DNA from 2 places in the Pseudoalteromonas sp. PPB1 genome. Region 2 is predicted to be linked to the other one. Evidence: riboswitches for the same ligand, from Rfam matches in the RefSeq annotation. Region 2 holds a riboswitch; the other holds the start of a gene.
The links. A riboswitch is a leader RNA that binds a small molecule or an ion and turns the genes downstream of it on or off. The one in region 2 is predicted to bind lysine.

Region 1 (6,587 bases), on a different contig from region 2:
CAGCGACGCTATCGACATCAGCACAAAGAAAGTCAACCCGACGAATAAACCAATCTCGCCCATGGTCGCAAATAACTCTGGCAGAATCGCAAAGATAAGCCTACCTTCGCCAACCAGTTTACCATTTTGAAAAACTTCAACCCCATTGTTCTGAGCGATAAACAAAGCCGGGATGATCAATAGCCCAGCCAGAAATGCTACGCCAGTATCCAGCATTGCCACGCTGAAAGTCAGTTTAGGCAGGTTCTCATTTGGTTTCAGATAAGAGCCATAAATCATCATGCAGCCTACGCCCAGGGACAAAGAAAAGAATGCCTGCCCCATTGCTGCAATGATTAATTCAGGATCACCAATTTTGCTGAAGTCTGGCACCAGATAGGCTTTGAAGCCTGCCGCAGCGCCTTCTAACGTGCCCATGTAAGCAATCAAGGCAACAAGCAACAGCAGCAATAGCGGCATTAAACGGCGAGACCAGGCCTCAATTCCGGATTTCACCCCCTGCAAAATAATCGCAGCGGTCAACAGCAGCATCAAAGGGGTAAAGATAAAGTTCCGTAAGGTTGAATCACCCGACAAAAATTGGCTGGCGGCATCCCAGCCAGCCAAACGTGCGAGCGGCTCAAGAGAATGCGCCAACATCCAGCCAGCAACAATAGAATAGAAACTGAGCATAACAATGGCACCGGCAAGACCGATGTAACCTGCAGACGCACCGATTTTAGGCTGCCTTTCCTGCCACGCCTGCTTGAGCGCTTTCACGGGGTTGGCTTGCGCCTGATGACCCAGATACAACTCCGTATACAAAGCAGGTAATGCCAGTAAGAATATGACGATAAAGTAGACCAGCAAAAACGCGCCACCACCGTGGTTCGCTGCCTGAGTGGGAAATCCCCAAATATTACCAAGTCCGACTGCCGCACCGGCTGCCGCTAACACAAAGCCCAGACGGCTTTGAAAACCTTCACGCACTTGAGCCATAATCGAATGCCAAGTTAATTATTGTTGTAGACTGGCGATTATACGCACTTGTAAACAAATTGCGAGTGTCAGTTCGGGCAAATCGGAACAGCCAACAGTGACAAGGGTTATGCCCCCAGAACAGAGCTGGCCTGTCGGCCTTAACCTGGTACAGCAAGCTCGAAAGCACAGCTCAGCAAAGCTTAAAAACTCGAACCAGGGGTTTTCAAAAAAGCCAATTCTTCAGCGCTCGACTCACGCCCTAAAATGGCATTGCGATGGGGGTAACGGCCAAACTGTTCAATGATTTTTTTATGCGCCAGCTCAAACTCATAGTTTGGTAATGATTTAAACAAGGCATCCGCCTGCTGATGTACGCTCAGACTTTCACTGTGCATGTAGGGTAAATACAAAAAGGTGCGCTGGGTTTTCTCTAGTTGCTGATCAAACCCTTTTTCAACGGCGTGCTGCGCTAAACACAAAGCCAGCGGATCGCTGGCAAACGCTGCCGGCGTGTCGCGGAACATATTGCGCGAAAACTGATCGAGTACAATGATTTCACACAGCGCGCCCACCGCAGTCTTTCGCCATTCAGCCAATTCTCCGGCCACAGCCTGCTGGTGTATGTGGGCAAACCGCGCCGTGATTTTATTGTCGAACTGTATCGACTTTTGCCACCAATCCTGTTCCTGACATTCGACAAACCAGAACTGATAAATTTCCTGATATTCCATGGACACACCTGTGAGTAATTGATTTCGGTATCAGAGCGAGTATTACCCGCTCCCGATAAAGTGTCCAGTCTGACTTACCAGTTCCCTATCTTATGCCGCTTCCAGTAATCGGCTGTGGATCGCCTGCACAACTGCATCCGATTCCGTTTGCTCAACCAAAAAGCACAGATTATGGCGACTTGCACCGTGACAGATCAGGCGAATATTAAAATCTGCCAGTACCTGCATCAGACTCGCTTCACCATGACGCAGCTGGATCTCAGAGCCTATCATAGCCACCAGTGTCAAATTGTTTTCGACACTGACCTGACAAAACTCTCCCAGCTCATCCAGGCAAGCCTGCGCCAGCTCGGGGCGTGCGGCATTTGGCGCATTGTCCAGCGTCAATGCAACGCTAATCTCAGAAGTGGTTACCAAATCAACCGAAATATTATATGCACTCAGAATGGTGAATATACGTGCCAGAAAACCACTTGCAAGTAGCATTTCCGGGCTCTTCAGTGTTAAGAGGATCTGATTCTTACGTTGTGTAACTGCACGGATCCCAGGTTCCGAGCGGTTGTTCTTTTCAATCCAGGTGCCACCAGCATGCGGGTCTTTACTTGAGCCCACAAACACTGATATTCCGCTGCGGCTGGCAGGTAATATCGTTGCAGGATGTAGCACTTTAGCACCAAAGGTTGCCATTTCTGCGGCTTCATCAAAGCTCAGCCGGGCAATTGGCTGCGCTTTTTGGCACAAACGCGGATCTGTACTGAAGATACCTACGACATCCGTCCAGATATGTACACTGCGTGCTGCAATTGCCTCAGCCAGTAGCGCCGCACTGTAATCAGATCCGCCACGTCCCAACGTGGTGGTTTGTCCCTGATTATCACTGCCTATGAACCCTTGCGTGACCACCACCTGCTCCTGCAATAAGGGGATTAAATGAGCCTCGGCGGCTTCACGTGTTGCGTCAATATCTGGCACTGCCTTACCAAACTGGCGGTCCGTTTTAAGCACCTGTCGCACATCAAATCGGCTGCAGGCGACCCCTAAATCTCTCAGTACCTGAGTAAACAGATAAGATGAAAAGCGCTCTCCAAAACTCAGCATTTCGTCACACTGCTGTGCATCCAGCGCAGGTAATTGAGCAAGTGCGTGAAAGGCATCCCGTGTTGCATTAAACCCCGCTTCCAGATCAGCATCGAGCGTTAGACATGCCAGAATACTCTGTTGAATATCCATAACAGACTGAAACAGTGCCTGGCGTGCCTCTGCGTCGACTTTTTGCTGCGTCAGGGTTACCAGGTGATTCGTCACACCGGCGCTCGCGCTCACGGCCACAACACGGACATTCGGATCATCGTGGACTATCGTGGCGCATCGCTGCATGGCTTCGAAGTTTGCAACACTGGTGCCACCAAATTTAGCAACGACATACTGGGAATTCATTTTATCTCCTTGGGATCACACTGGGTGATCAACATCAATAAGGAGAACTTGGCAATAGGATGGACTAACCATAAAGAAATGACCTCTGCCAGAAGCTCTCCACCTGAAAACGGTGACAGTCCCGAGGATTCAACCTCAAGGACCGAAAAATCACGCTGACGCAACCTGACTTTTCTCGGCGAGTACTTCCCTCACTGATGGTCACGGGTAATCGTCACCTCACATCAGCTACCTAAGCATCGCGCCTCTTCTGTTTATTTTGCCGGGGTTTAACTGAATCCTGGCAAAATAAAAGCCCGCATTTTAAGCGGGCTTGAAAAAGGTATCTTTTAGACGTCTAGGTGTCAAGCACAAAATTGTCCCTGTCACCAAAATTTAAATAAATTGCCCCATAAAATAGGCGCCCGCATAGCCCGCCGTATAGGCAATTAACAAGTACAGGCTCATTCTTAAGTAGCTAGTAAAAGTTAGTGCTTTTACTTTACTCATGGCAATGATCCCCGCGGCAGAGCCGATAATCAGCATGGAGCCACCGACACCCGTTGCATAAGTAAAAGTCAGCCACTGCTGAGGGCTCATGACAATGTCCGCCTTTAACAACGCAGCCGTCAGAGGTACGTTATCTACCGCAGCACTCATCAGGCCAACGAGGTAACTGGCATACTGAGGATCAATGAATTCATACAACTGGGTAAACATATTCAGGACACCCACCTCTTTCAGTGCCCCAACCAGCAACAATACACCGACGAAAAACAGCAAAGTGTCGTACTCTATCTCACGAATATAATCGATGATCTTTTTGTTGACGTCTTTCTTGCGCATCAGAAACTGCGCCATCAAAAACATCACCGACAGGCCACACAGGAAAGTCAGCATAGGTGGGACTTGATATTGCACGCTCAGGTACAGCGTGGTGAGTACGGTAGTCATAAAGATAACGGCAATCGTAATGTCCGTTTTCTCTATCCGACGCAGTGCTTGCTTTTCGAATACCAGTTGATCTTTCATGCCAATGGACAACAGCGTAGCCAGCAGCAACACACTGACAATCGAAGGCGCAACCAGCAGCAGGAGATCGGGAATGGTGACCTTGCCAGCCAGGAAAATCATCAGTGTCGTGACATCGCCGGTGATGAGCGATACACCGCCTGAGTTAACACTAAAGATGATCAGTGTGGCATACTTAATCAGCTTTTTTGGGTCGAGTTTGAGTGACATGACCACAGCGAGCGAGATAAGTGTCGCAGTAATGTTGTCAGAAATCGAAGAAAACAAGAAAGCAAAACCGCCAACCAGGAACATCATTTTACGTTCGCTGATCTGAGTTGGCATCACACGATGCACAATGTTTTGTATAAAACCTTTGGAATTAAGGTAAGCAACAAAGGTCATCGCAGCCATCAGGAATAACCACAATGTGGCGATTTCCAGAATGTTGTGATCGAGCCGATGTTGTATAGTTTCTGAGCTTTCGCCATGGATCGGAGAGATAAATAGGATAATCCAACATAAAGTGCCAAAAAAAAGGGTCGTTTTGGCCTTGTTTACATGGATAATATCCTCTATAACGATAAGCACAAAAGCGACCGCTATCAGGGTTAGGATAATGGGCGTGACCATATGCGTAAACAACCTGTAATTAAAAGTAAAAATTGTGAAGAGTAACGTAATCGGCGCGGAGTCTAACACTTAGCAGCACACTGTGCCATGAGTAGTTACACATTATGACAATTTTCTTACCTGATACCGTCACAAAATTGATACACACTGGAAAGCTATGATCCCAGCCAAAAAAGTATTAAATACGCTGAATGAACACTGGGGCGTCCTGGAGCTGCTTTTTAAACGCTTTAAGATGGCCGATTTCAGCCTAAAAGATGTGCAAAACATCATCAAATTGAAAAACCCAAACTGGTCAAGTGAACGTATTTATAGAGAAACCAATCGGTTACTAAACCAGGAAATAATTATTCCTCTGGCCAAATCATCGCAACTCGAAATTAACCGAGCCGTGGCCGACTTCGCTAGTTTTTTATTGCAGGAAGAACACCTTGGCCTGGCTGAAGAAATCACAGTATTAGTTAAAGATCTGCAACGACTGGGACAGCGCTTGGCCCAGGCAGGCGATGAAGGTGATCACAGTGAGCTGCGTCGTTTTAGTCGTATTATGGATGAGCGCGTGCGCAAAATCGTCAAGCTGTATCATCATAATGAAAGTGCCATCATGAACCTGGTGGAACAGGCCAAATCAGATCAAGGTAATCTGTCTTTGCAGAAACGCTATCGCGCCGTGATTGAAGCATTTGATGAATATATCGAGCCAATGCTGGAAATGGTCGATATCCACGGGCCCTTCCAAGCCTGCTTTACGACTATAGAGCATCAGATCAGTGAACAGATCGCGCAAATCGAACAACTTGGCCGTGGTGCACAGGACAAACGAATGCTCGAGCAATTGCGTACCCGGATCCTCGATATGCACCTGATCGGGCGTGAGAGCTTAGGTAAAAGTGCCGATATGCTGATGCCACTGCGCGAAGAACTCAGACGCAACACACTCATTACCCGCCAGGCGGCAAAAGTCCTGGGCTTGGTCCGTAAAAATGGCGTTGATCGTATGCTCAGCCCGGTGCAGCCCTACTTTGTCTCAGACATACAGCGTTTCAGCCTGGGTCAGCAACGTCATATGGTGGCTTATATGGCCAGCCTTAGCGAGTTCGAACACGAGGAATATCAATTGCCGGATCAGCAGGATGTGCCTGCATATCAAAGCCCCAATATTCCGGATTATTCGGACGTGCGTAAATCGTTTAAAGGGTCCGGTAAAAAGCGTACCGCCTTGCTTAGCTTTTTGAGTGATCAATATCCGGCACTGGAAGCGGATGAAATGCTGTTCCTGTACCAAAAGCTGATCAGCGATCCAGAACTCGATATCGCCCAAGACGAGCAACAACAGACAATGCAAATCGCCAATACCCGCATTCGACTTTATCCGTTCAGTGCAACGGACAAGCAATCAGATAACCAGAATTAGTACATACCATGACACACATTAATTTAGACGAACTCAGTCAGTTACAGGCGATCAATAAGAAATTGGTCAGTGGCTATCATATCAGCGAGCAGGACACGACACAGTGGCAAGAGTTGGATCAACACATAGAGTCGTATCAGGCACTGTTCAGCGCCCTTGGCCACGACCTACAACACGACAGTCGTGGCTTCTATTATCTGGCCAGCGATGAAAGCACACCTAACATGGGGAAGATCTCCCGTGCCATTGCCCTGACTGTCTTTATCCTGATCGAGCACTTTGCCAACCAAGGTAAAGACCCGCTACGTGCTTTGTTTGACGAAGTACTGGATTTAGAGCTAATGCAGACTCTGGTTCAACTTAATAAACATCTGTTTGATCAGCTTGAGATTTTCTCAGGGTCCGATCTTCGCAAAGACGTG
Region 2 (6,587 bases):
GCAACGCATCGGTTGCCTGACACAGCTGTTCGCGGAAGGCAGCGATAAGTGCCGCATCGGAAGCTTCACCGTGCTCAGCAAGGCAGCGCTGTACCTGATCACTGTGGTCATGGTACATGCGATTCCAGTTCATGCCGGTAATGGGATCAAATCGTCCCAGCGTAAACTCCCCCGATTTTTGATTACAGCCGATCGGGTTGGCATAGGGCACCAGAGTGATGTCACCCGCCAGAGTGAGGTGCTTTAATTGTTCAAGCAGTGCATAAATCACTGCATTGCCTTGTACCTCCGCGCCGTGCATATTGGCCTGAATGTAGACGCTCGGACCTGTGCCATTACCTTGCAAACGGTAGACCGGGATAGTCAAAGGCAGGCCATTGGCGATTTCACCAACCTGAATATGTTGCTGTGTGATAGTGTTCATAGTTACCTCAGATAATAGTCGGCGGTTTCGCTGTGACGAATACAGTACAATTGGCCCTGAGTGAAAACGTACTCTGCGGGCAGCTCATGACACAGAAAGTACGGCATACTTTCTGTGAAGCCATAGGCACCACACTGGTCAAATACCAGCCAGTCGCCATAGTCGAGATCGTCAGGCAAGCTATGCGAACCAAGGTGATCTAGGGCTGTACATAATGGGCCATGTAAATGATATTGGCGCTGAGCAGTATCAGATGCACGCAGTGCCTGCACCGGAAAAGCCTGACTGGTCACGGCCGGTCGCAATAGGTGGTTGATGCCACCTGCAAGGATGAGCTGATGTTCGTCGTAATTGCATTTTTGTTCCACCACCGGGTTAAGGTAGTAGCCACACTGCGCCACGGCGTAGCGACCCAGCTCCATCCATAATTCCTGCACGCCTGCTTCGGCTTTAATTTTGGCCAGACTAGCGATGACTTGATCCCAATCGAGTGCCTGCTGGCCTGACTCGTAAGGCACCCCTAATCCGCCACCCAGATCTAAGATCCTCAGGGTCATACCCAGCTGCTGGCTCAGCTCAGTCAGTGGGGGCACCATTTGTTGCCACAGGCTGGCCAGCTTGGTGGCGTCGAGCATGTTACCCCATTGAAAAATATGCAGACCTGCAAAATCCAGTGCAGGGTAGTCACGTAAAGTCAGTTGCTGCCATTGGTCACAGCCGAGCCCAAATGGGGTCAGGCTGTCGCCGCCAAGTGGATTTTTGTCTCCTGCTGGCCAGCGCAGCTGCACGCGAAGTAGCACAGTTAGCGTCAGCTGATGCTGCTGTGCTGCGTCGTTCAGCCAGCGCACCTGATTCAGGCTTTCAGCAACAAAGGTGGTGACACCAGCATCGAGAAAATGCTGGATCTGGGCCGGGGACTTGGCCGGCCCGGTGTTGAGTACGCGTTCGGCCGCAATGTCCTGGGCCAATACCTGTGTGAGCTCTCCCCGGCTGGCAACGTCAAAGTTGAAGCCGGCTGTGTCCAGTGTTTTGAGGACACGGGATAACGGATTGGCTTTAACGGCATACCAGAGCTTGACCACGTTTTGGGTGGTCAGGTGATTAACATGTGCGCTCAGTGCATCCAGGTCGTAGACGAAAAATGGGATGTCCAGATCAGGGCACAGTGCAGTCAGTTGCTCACGCAGTGGCGTACTCAGTGTGGTCATTAGCGTAGTACCTCTTCGAGTTCTAACGACGCATCACTCTGTTCGTCACGGTATTTCACAATCAGTGCACAGGACATGCTCAGCCCCTGTGCTTTGGCCCAGTCACTGGATGCTGGACGCGACCCCGGAATCACAATGGCAAAAGGCGGAATGGCTTCCCCTTTTTCCAGGGTCCGCTCATTCACACAGTCATACACTGGAATGCTGGCAGACAGGCGAACACCCGGTGCCAGCACTGCACCGCGTTTTACGACTACGCCTTCAACCAGCACACAGCCTGCACCAATGAACGCATCGTCTTCAACAACGACCGGGCTGGCACCGACTGGCTCTAATACGCCGCCAATCTGAACAGCAGCACTTAGATGCACATTTTTACCAATCTGGGCGCAAGAACCAACCAGTGCATGGCTGTCGACCATAGTACCGGTATCGATATATGCGCCAATGTTGACATAGGCTGGTGGCATAATGATAGTGCCAGAAGCAACATAAGCACCACGACGTACGCTGCTGCCTCCGGGCACCATACGGACGGCATCTTCGGCGGCAAAACCACGGGGAGCCAGATTGTCTTTGTCTACAAAACCACCCGGGTATTCGGTATTTTGACCGGCACGGAAAGCAGCCAGAATACCTTCTTTGACTTCGACATTGGCGTGCCAGTTGCCGTGTTCGTCTTGGTTTGCAGCACGTTGTGAACCATTTTCTAAATTATCTAATAGTGTTGACCAGGTCATAGGGAGCCTCTTAATTCCAGGATAAAATCTGTTCGTTCGCAGCATTCAGTGCCGCATGATTGGTTAATTCCAGATGTGTGAGTGGTGGCCTCAGATGGGGCGTCGTCAGCGTGCCCTGTAAATGCATCAGTGTCTTTACCGGGATAGGGTTGGCAACGGCAAACAGGCTGCTGATGGCATCGGCCCAGGTGGTGAATAGGTTAGGGCTGGTGCCACTGAGCGCACGGCGGACAAATTCGGCAGTTTGGCTGGGCCAGGCATTCGATGCCACAGACACCAATCCGGCTGCGCCTGCCTGTGCAAAGTAAGGCAGCAATGCATCATCACCGCTGTATATCGCCAGGCTGGGTAAGGCGCGACGAAACGCTTCAAACGTGGCTATATCACCACTGGCTTCTTTGAGCGCCCACAGGTTGTCATGATGTGCCAGATTCGTTAGCACTTCAGGTGCAATGGCAACGGCGCTACGTCCTGGTACGTTGTAGATCATGCAGGGGACGTTTGCTGCACTGAGTAGCGTATCAAACCAATGGGTCTGACCAACAACACCGGGTTTGGCGTATAATGGGGAGCCGAGCAACAGCGCGTCGATCTTTTGGGTATTACAAAACTCGACCCACTCCAGCTGAGCAGCCAGATTGATGCCGCCGACGGCAACCATAATAGGTACCTGAGGCGCAAGTGCACAGACAAACTCAACGATTTTTTTCTGCTCGGGCAGAGTCAGGGCCAGGCCTTCTCCGGTACTGCCAAGCAGTAAAATACCATTGTTAGCCTCAACTTGCTGAGCAACGAGTTGCTGTAAACTGTGATAATCGACCTGATCGCACGCGTCAAAAGGCGTGACAAGGGCCGTCCATAACGGGTAGTCAGATAACTGATCAGATAACTGAATGTGTGATTTCATCTCTACCGAACTTCTTGCTGGTCCGGTAGTCAGGAAAGTGTCCTACTCCGAACCGTTTAAAATTCGAAGAGCAATGGACTTAAAAAGAATAGGCTGCTGGCCATATTGTTTCTAAGACCAGAAGCTCTCCACCAAATGTGTTGGTGACAGTCGCTGGGATTCAACCCAGTCGCCCGAAGCAGTACGCAAGCAAAGCGCAGTGCTTCTCGGCGTTAATTCCCCTCTTTGAGTTTCACGGGAGTTTGCTCTCCTCCACTCAAATACCTGAATAACGCACCTCTTCCAGCCCTAAGACGTCCACACTTTTTAGATGCATGGCCGTCTGGATAAAATAGGGTACGGGTGCATTGAAACATTTTGGCCGTCTGGGTGTCAAGTCACTCTCAGCAAAAGTTTGAAATTTAATCTAAACTGGGAAAGAGTCTGGCGCCTGGATGATCTGGTTGGTTTTTGGGAGGGATAATTTGGACAATCTGGTTACACGCTATCGCCTGAAGTACCTGGTCGCGCTGGTGATCATGTTGCTGGTGTTGACGATGACGACGGGCCTGACCTTGTATCTGCTGGAGCAGCAAAAGCAGGTTGCCAGAGTGATCAATGTTGCAGGTATGCAGCGCATGTTGTCGCAAAAGGCGGCATTGCATCTGGAGTATGTCATCATCATGCGCGAACACAATGTGACGGCAGATCGTCAGGCACTGAACAATGCGCTGCAGCTTATGCAAGCGAACCATGATTTTTTGCTCCTGCGCGATGGCGAGCAATACAAGCACCTGAATGCAGAGCTTTATCAATGGTATTTTGCGCAGCCGGGTGATTTGGACAAGCAACTAAGACAATATGTGGCGTTGTTGTCCGGGGTTGCCAATCAGCCTAATTTGGATCAGATCCAGGAGATCCATACCCGCTCTCAACTGTTGTTGCAGGACTTAGATCATGCGGTGTTGTTGTTTGAGCAGTTCACCAATGAAAAGCTTGAGAAACTGAGAAACCTGCAGCTGCTAATGTGGTTACTGGGGTTGGCTTTGCTGCTCGCTGAGATTAAGTGGATATTCTTCCCCATGGAACGCAGTATCACCAGCGCGATAGACCGCTTGCAGCAAACACGTCTCAAAGCAGAACATGCTAATCAAAGTCGCGCCATGTTTCTGGCCCGTGCCAGTCATGAATTGCGGACACCCTTGCAGGCCGTGCTGGGGTATCTGCATTTGTATCAGGAATCACAGCGTGACAGCTACCTTGCCCAAGCGAATAAAGCGGCCCAGCAACTGAAGGCGCTGATCGCGTCTGTGGAGGACTACAATCGCTTGTCTGACGAACAGCAACCAGAGTTAAATTGTCACCCGGCCAGGCTGACCGATACCCTGGGTCAGCCTGTTGCTACTTATCGTCTGTTGGCCAGAGAGAAAGGCCTGGATTTTAGCTATCACTTTAGTAGCCATACCGAAAAAATATTTGCCTGTGATCATGAACGCCTGAGCTGGGTCATTGGTCAGCTACTCGACAATGCTGTTAAATTCACCGAGCAGGGCACGGTGAGGCTGTCCGCCCGCGTGGAGCCAGTCAATCCGGAAGAAGATGAGTTGAACTGGCGTTTTTACTGTGAAGTAGAAGACAGTGGCCCCGGATTTAACGTGGCGCAGATCAAAGCGTCTGCATCGGGGACTAGCCCGGACGGGCACCATTATCAGGGGCTGCAACTGGGGTTAGCTCGTTGTAACTTGTTGCTGGCGATTATGTCTGGTGAGTTGACTTTTTTACCCTGTGAACCGCATGGCACAAAAGCATCGCTGAGCTTGCCGCTGAAGCGACTCCCGGAGCCGGAGCCGGTAAGCGGACTGGCCCGCCATAAAGTGTTGTTGGTGGAAGACAATCAATTGAATGCCAAAATTATTGAAAAAATGTTGGATAACATGGAGCTAACCAGTATTCATGCGAGCCATGGTGGACAGGCCATAGAGGTACTGGCGCACCAGTCTTTTGATGTGATCCTGATGGATCTGAATATGCCGATTATGGATGGTTTTAAAGCCATTAAAGAGATCCGTCAGACGCTGATGTTGTCGACGCCAATTTTGGTACTGACTGCGAATACCTCAGAGCAGGCCATTAAATCGGCCGTGCAGCTTGGCGCGACCGATTATTTGTTTAAGCCTGTTGAAAAAGGGGCGCTGGAGCGCGCCCTGCACAAAATTCTGACCCTTAGCGACGCAACTTAATGTTGCCAACACCGACTTCGATGTCCAGGCTATGCTCACCCTGGCCATGATAGCGTAAGGTTTCACCGACCATGTTGCGTTCCGTTTCTGCGTTACCCGGCAAGTCGGATAGCTTGGTTTTGCCGACTCCGGAATCGAATCGCACACGTCGGAAGTCTTTGGCGTCTGTTTCTATCGTGACATTGCCGACTCCCACTTCGACATCGGCATCATTGTTTAATCCGAGTAGTTTGACATTGCCGACATCCACTTCGACATCCAGCTCCATCGACTCAGGGACTTTTACTGTCCAGTGTTGTTTTACATATTTACTGTTGAGGTGCAGGCTAAGCTCGTTGCCTGCCCGGTGGCTTGCCAGCTGCACGTCTTCCAGTGCATCCGTCACTTTATCTATGTCATGCTCGACGGGTTCGATTCAATGGTGACCTCGATGGTTTTGCCTGAATGCGTGTGTGTTTCTAATTTACCAATCGGAAACTGGATCTCGAGCTCTGTGCTGTCGGCCAGTTCAAAGGAGTGTGTTAATGTGCGTGACTCTTTAGCCTGAGCGGTGGCACTTAGCACCAACAGTGCCGCAGTTATCAGTTTTTTTCTCATCCTGTTGTTCTTCCATTCTGTCGTATTGATATCTGTATGACGCGGGCTAAAACACAAAGGTTTAAAAGCGACGTAAAAAAGTCGCTTTATAAGTGCATCACTTGACCCGTTGAACGGTGAACCCTCGTTCAGCTAGCTGAGTAAGCAGTCCATGCTGCTGGGGTAAATGTAGCGCACCCACGGCGATAAAATGCGCTGATTTGGCCAACCTAGGTGTCAATGTCGCTACCCAGTTGTTATTACGCTGAATGAGCATGACTTGCTCGGCATGCTGACCATACTCGGAGTCATCAAAACTCAGTTTATAAAAGGTATTTAGTTTCTGATAATTGCCTTGTTTCCAGGCTGTTATCATTTGGGTGAAGTATTGCTCAAAGTCCTCAACTTGCTTCAGTGTATCGGCTATCATGGCGTCGTTTTGAGCGCCCAAAGTACTGAATAAGCCCAGTTGTTGCTCCAGGCTTTCCAATTCCATAATGGGCTTTTTGATGT

Region 1: linked by a shared signal. The riboswitch ahead of lysC (lysine-sensitive aspartokinase 3) and the one ahead of dapA (4-hydroxy-tetrahydrodipicolinate synthase) in region 2 are both predicted to bind lysine.

Annotation. Positions count from the first base shown of each region.
Region 1 covers NZ_JACEQV010000007.1:142,683-149,269, reverse strand. The annotation lists partial or broken gene IY568_RS09355 (sodium-dependent transporter) at 1-978, opposite strand, end outside; gene IY568_RS09350 (DUF924 family protein) at 1,161-1,691, opposite strand; gene lysC (lysine-sensitive aspartokinase 3) at 1,782-3,128, opposite strand; lysine riboswitch at 3,213-3,386, opposite strand; gene nhaD (sodium:proton antiporter NhaD) at 3,504-4,751, opposite strand; gene IY568_RS09335 (hypothetical protein) at 4,909-6,165, shown strand; gene IY568_RS09330 (condensin complex protein MksE) at 6,174-6,587, shown strand, end outside.
Region 2 covers NZ_JACEQV010000008.1:61,178-67,764, forward strand. The annotation lists gene IY568_RS10025 (succinylglutamate desuccinylase/aspartoacylase family protein) at 1-424, opposite strand, end outside; gene IY568_RS10030 (PLP-dependent decarboxylase) at 427-1,632, opposite strand; gene IY568_RS10035 (2,3,4,5-tetrahydropyridine-2,6-dicarboxylate N-succinyltransferase) at 1,632-2,372, opposite strand; gene dapA (4-hydroxy-tetrahydrodipicolinate synthase) at 2,383-3,279, opposite strand; lysine riboswitch at 3,393-3,569, opposite strand; gene IY568_RS10045 (response regulator) at 3,744-5,498, shown strand; gene IY568_RS10050 (hypothetical protein) at 5,482-5,883, opposite strand; gene IY568_RS10055 (hypothetical protein) at 5,889-6,095, opposite strand; gene IY568_RS10060 (TraB/GumN family protein) at 6,193-6,587, opposite strand, start outside.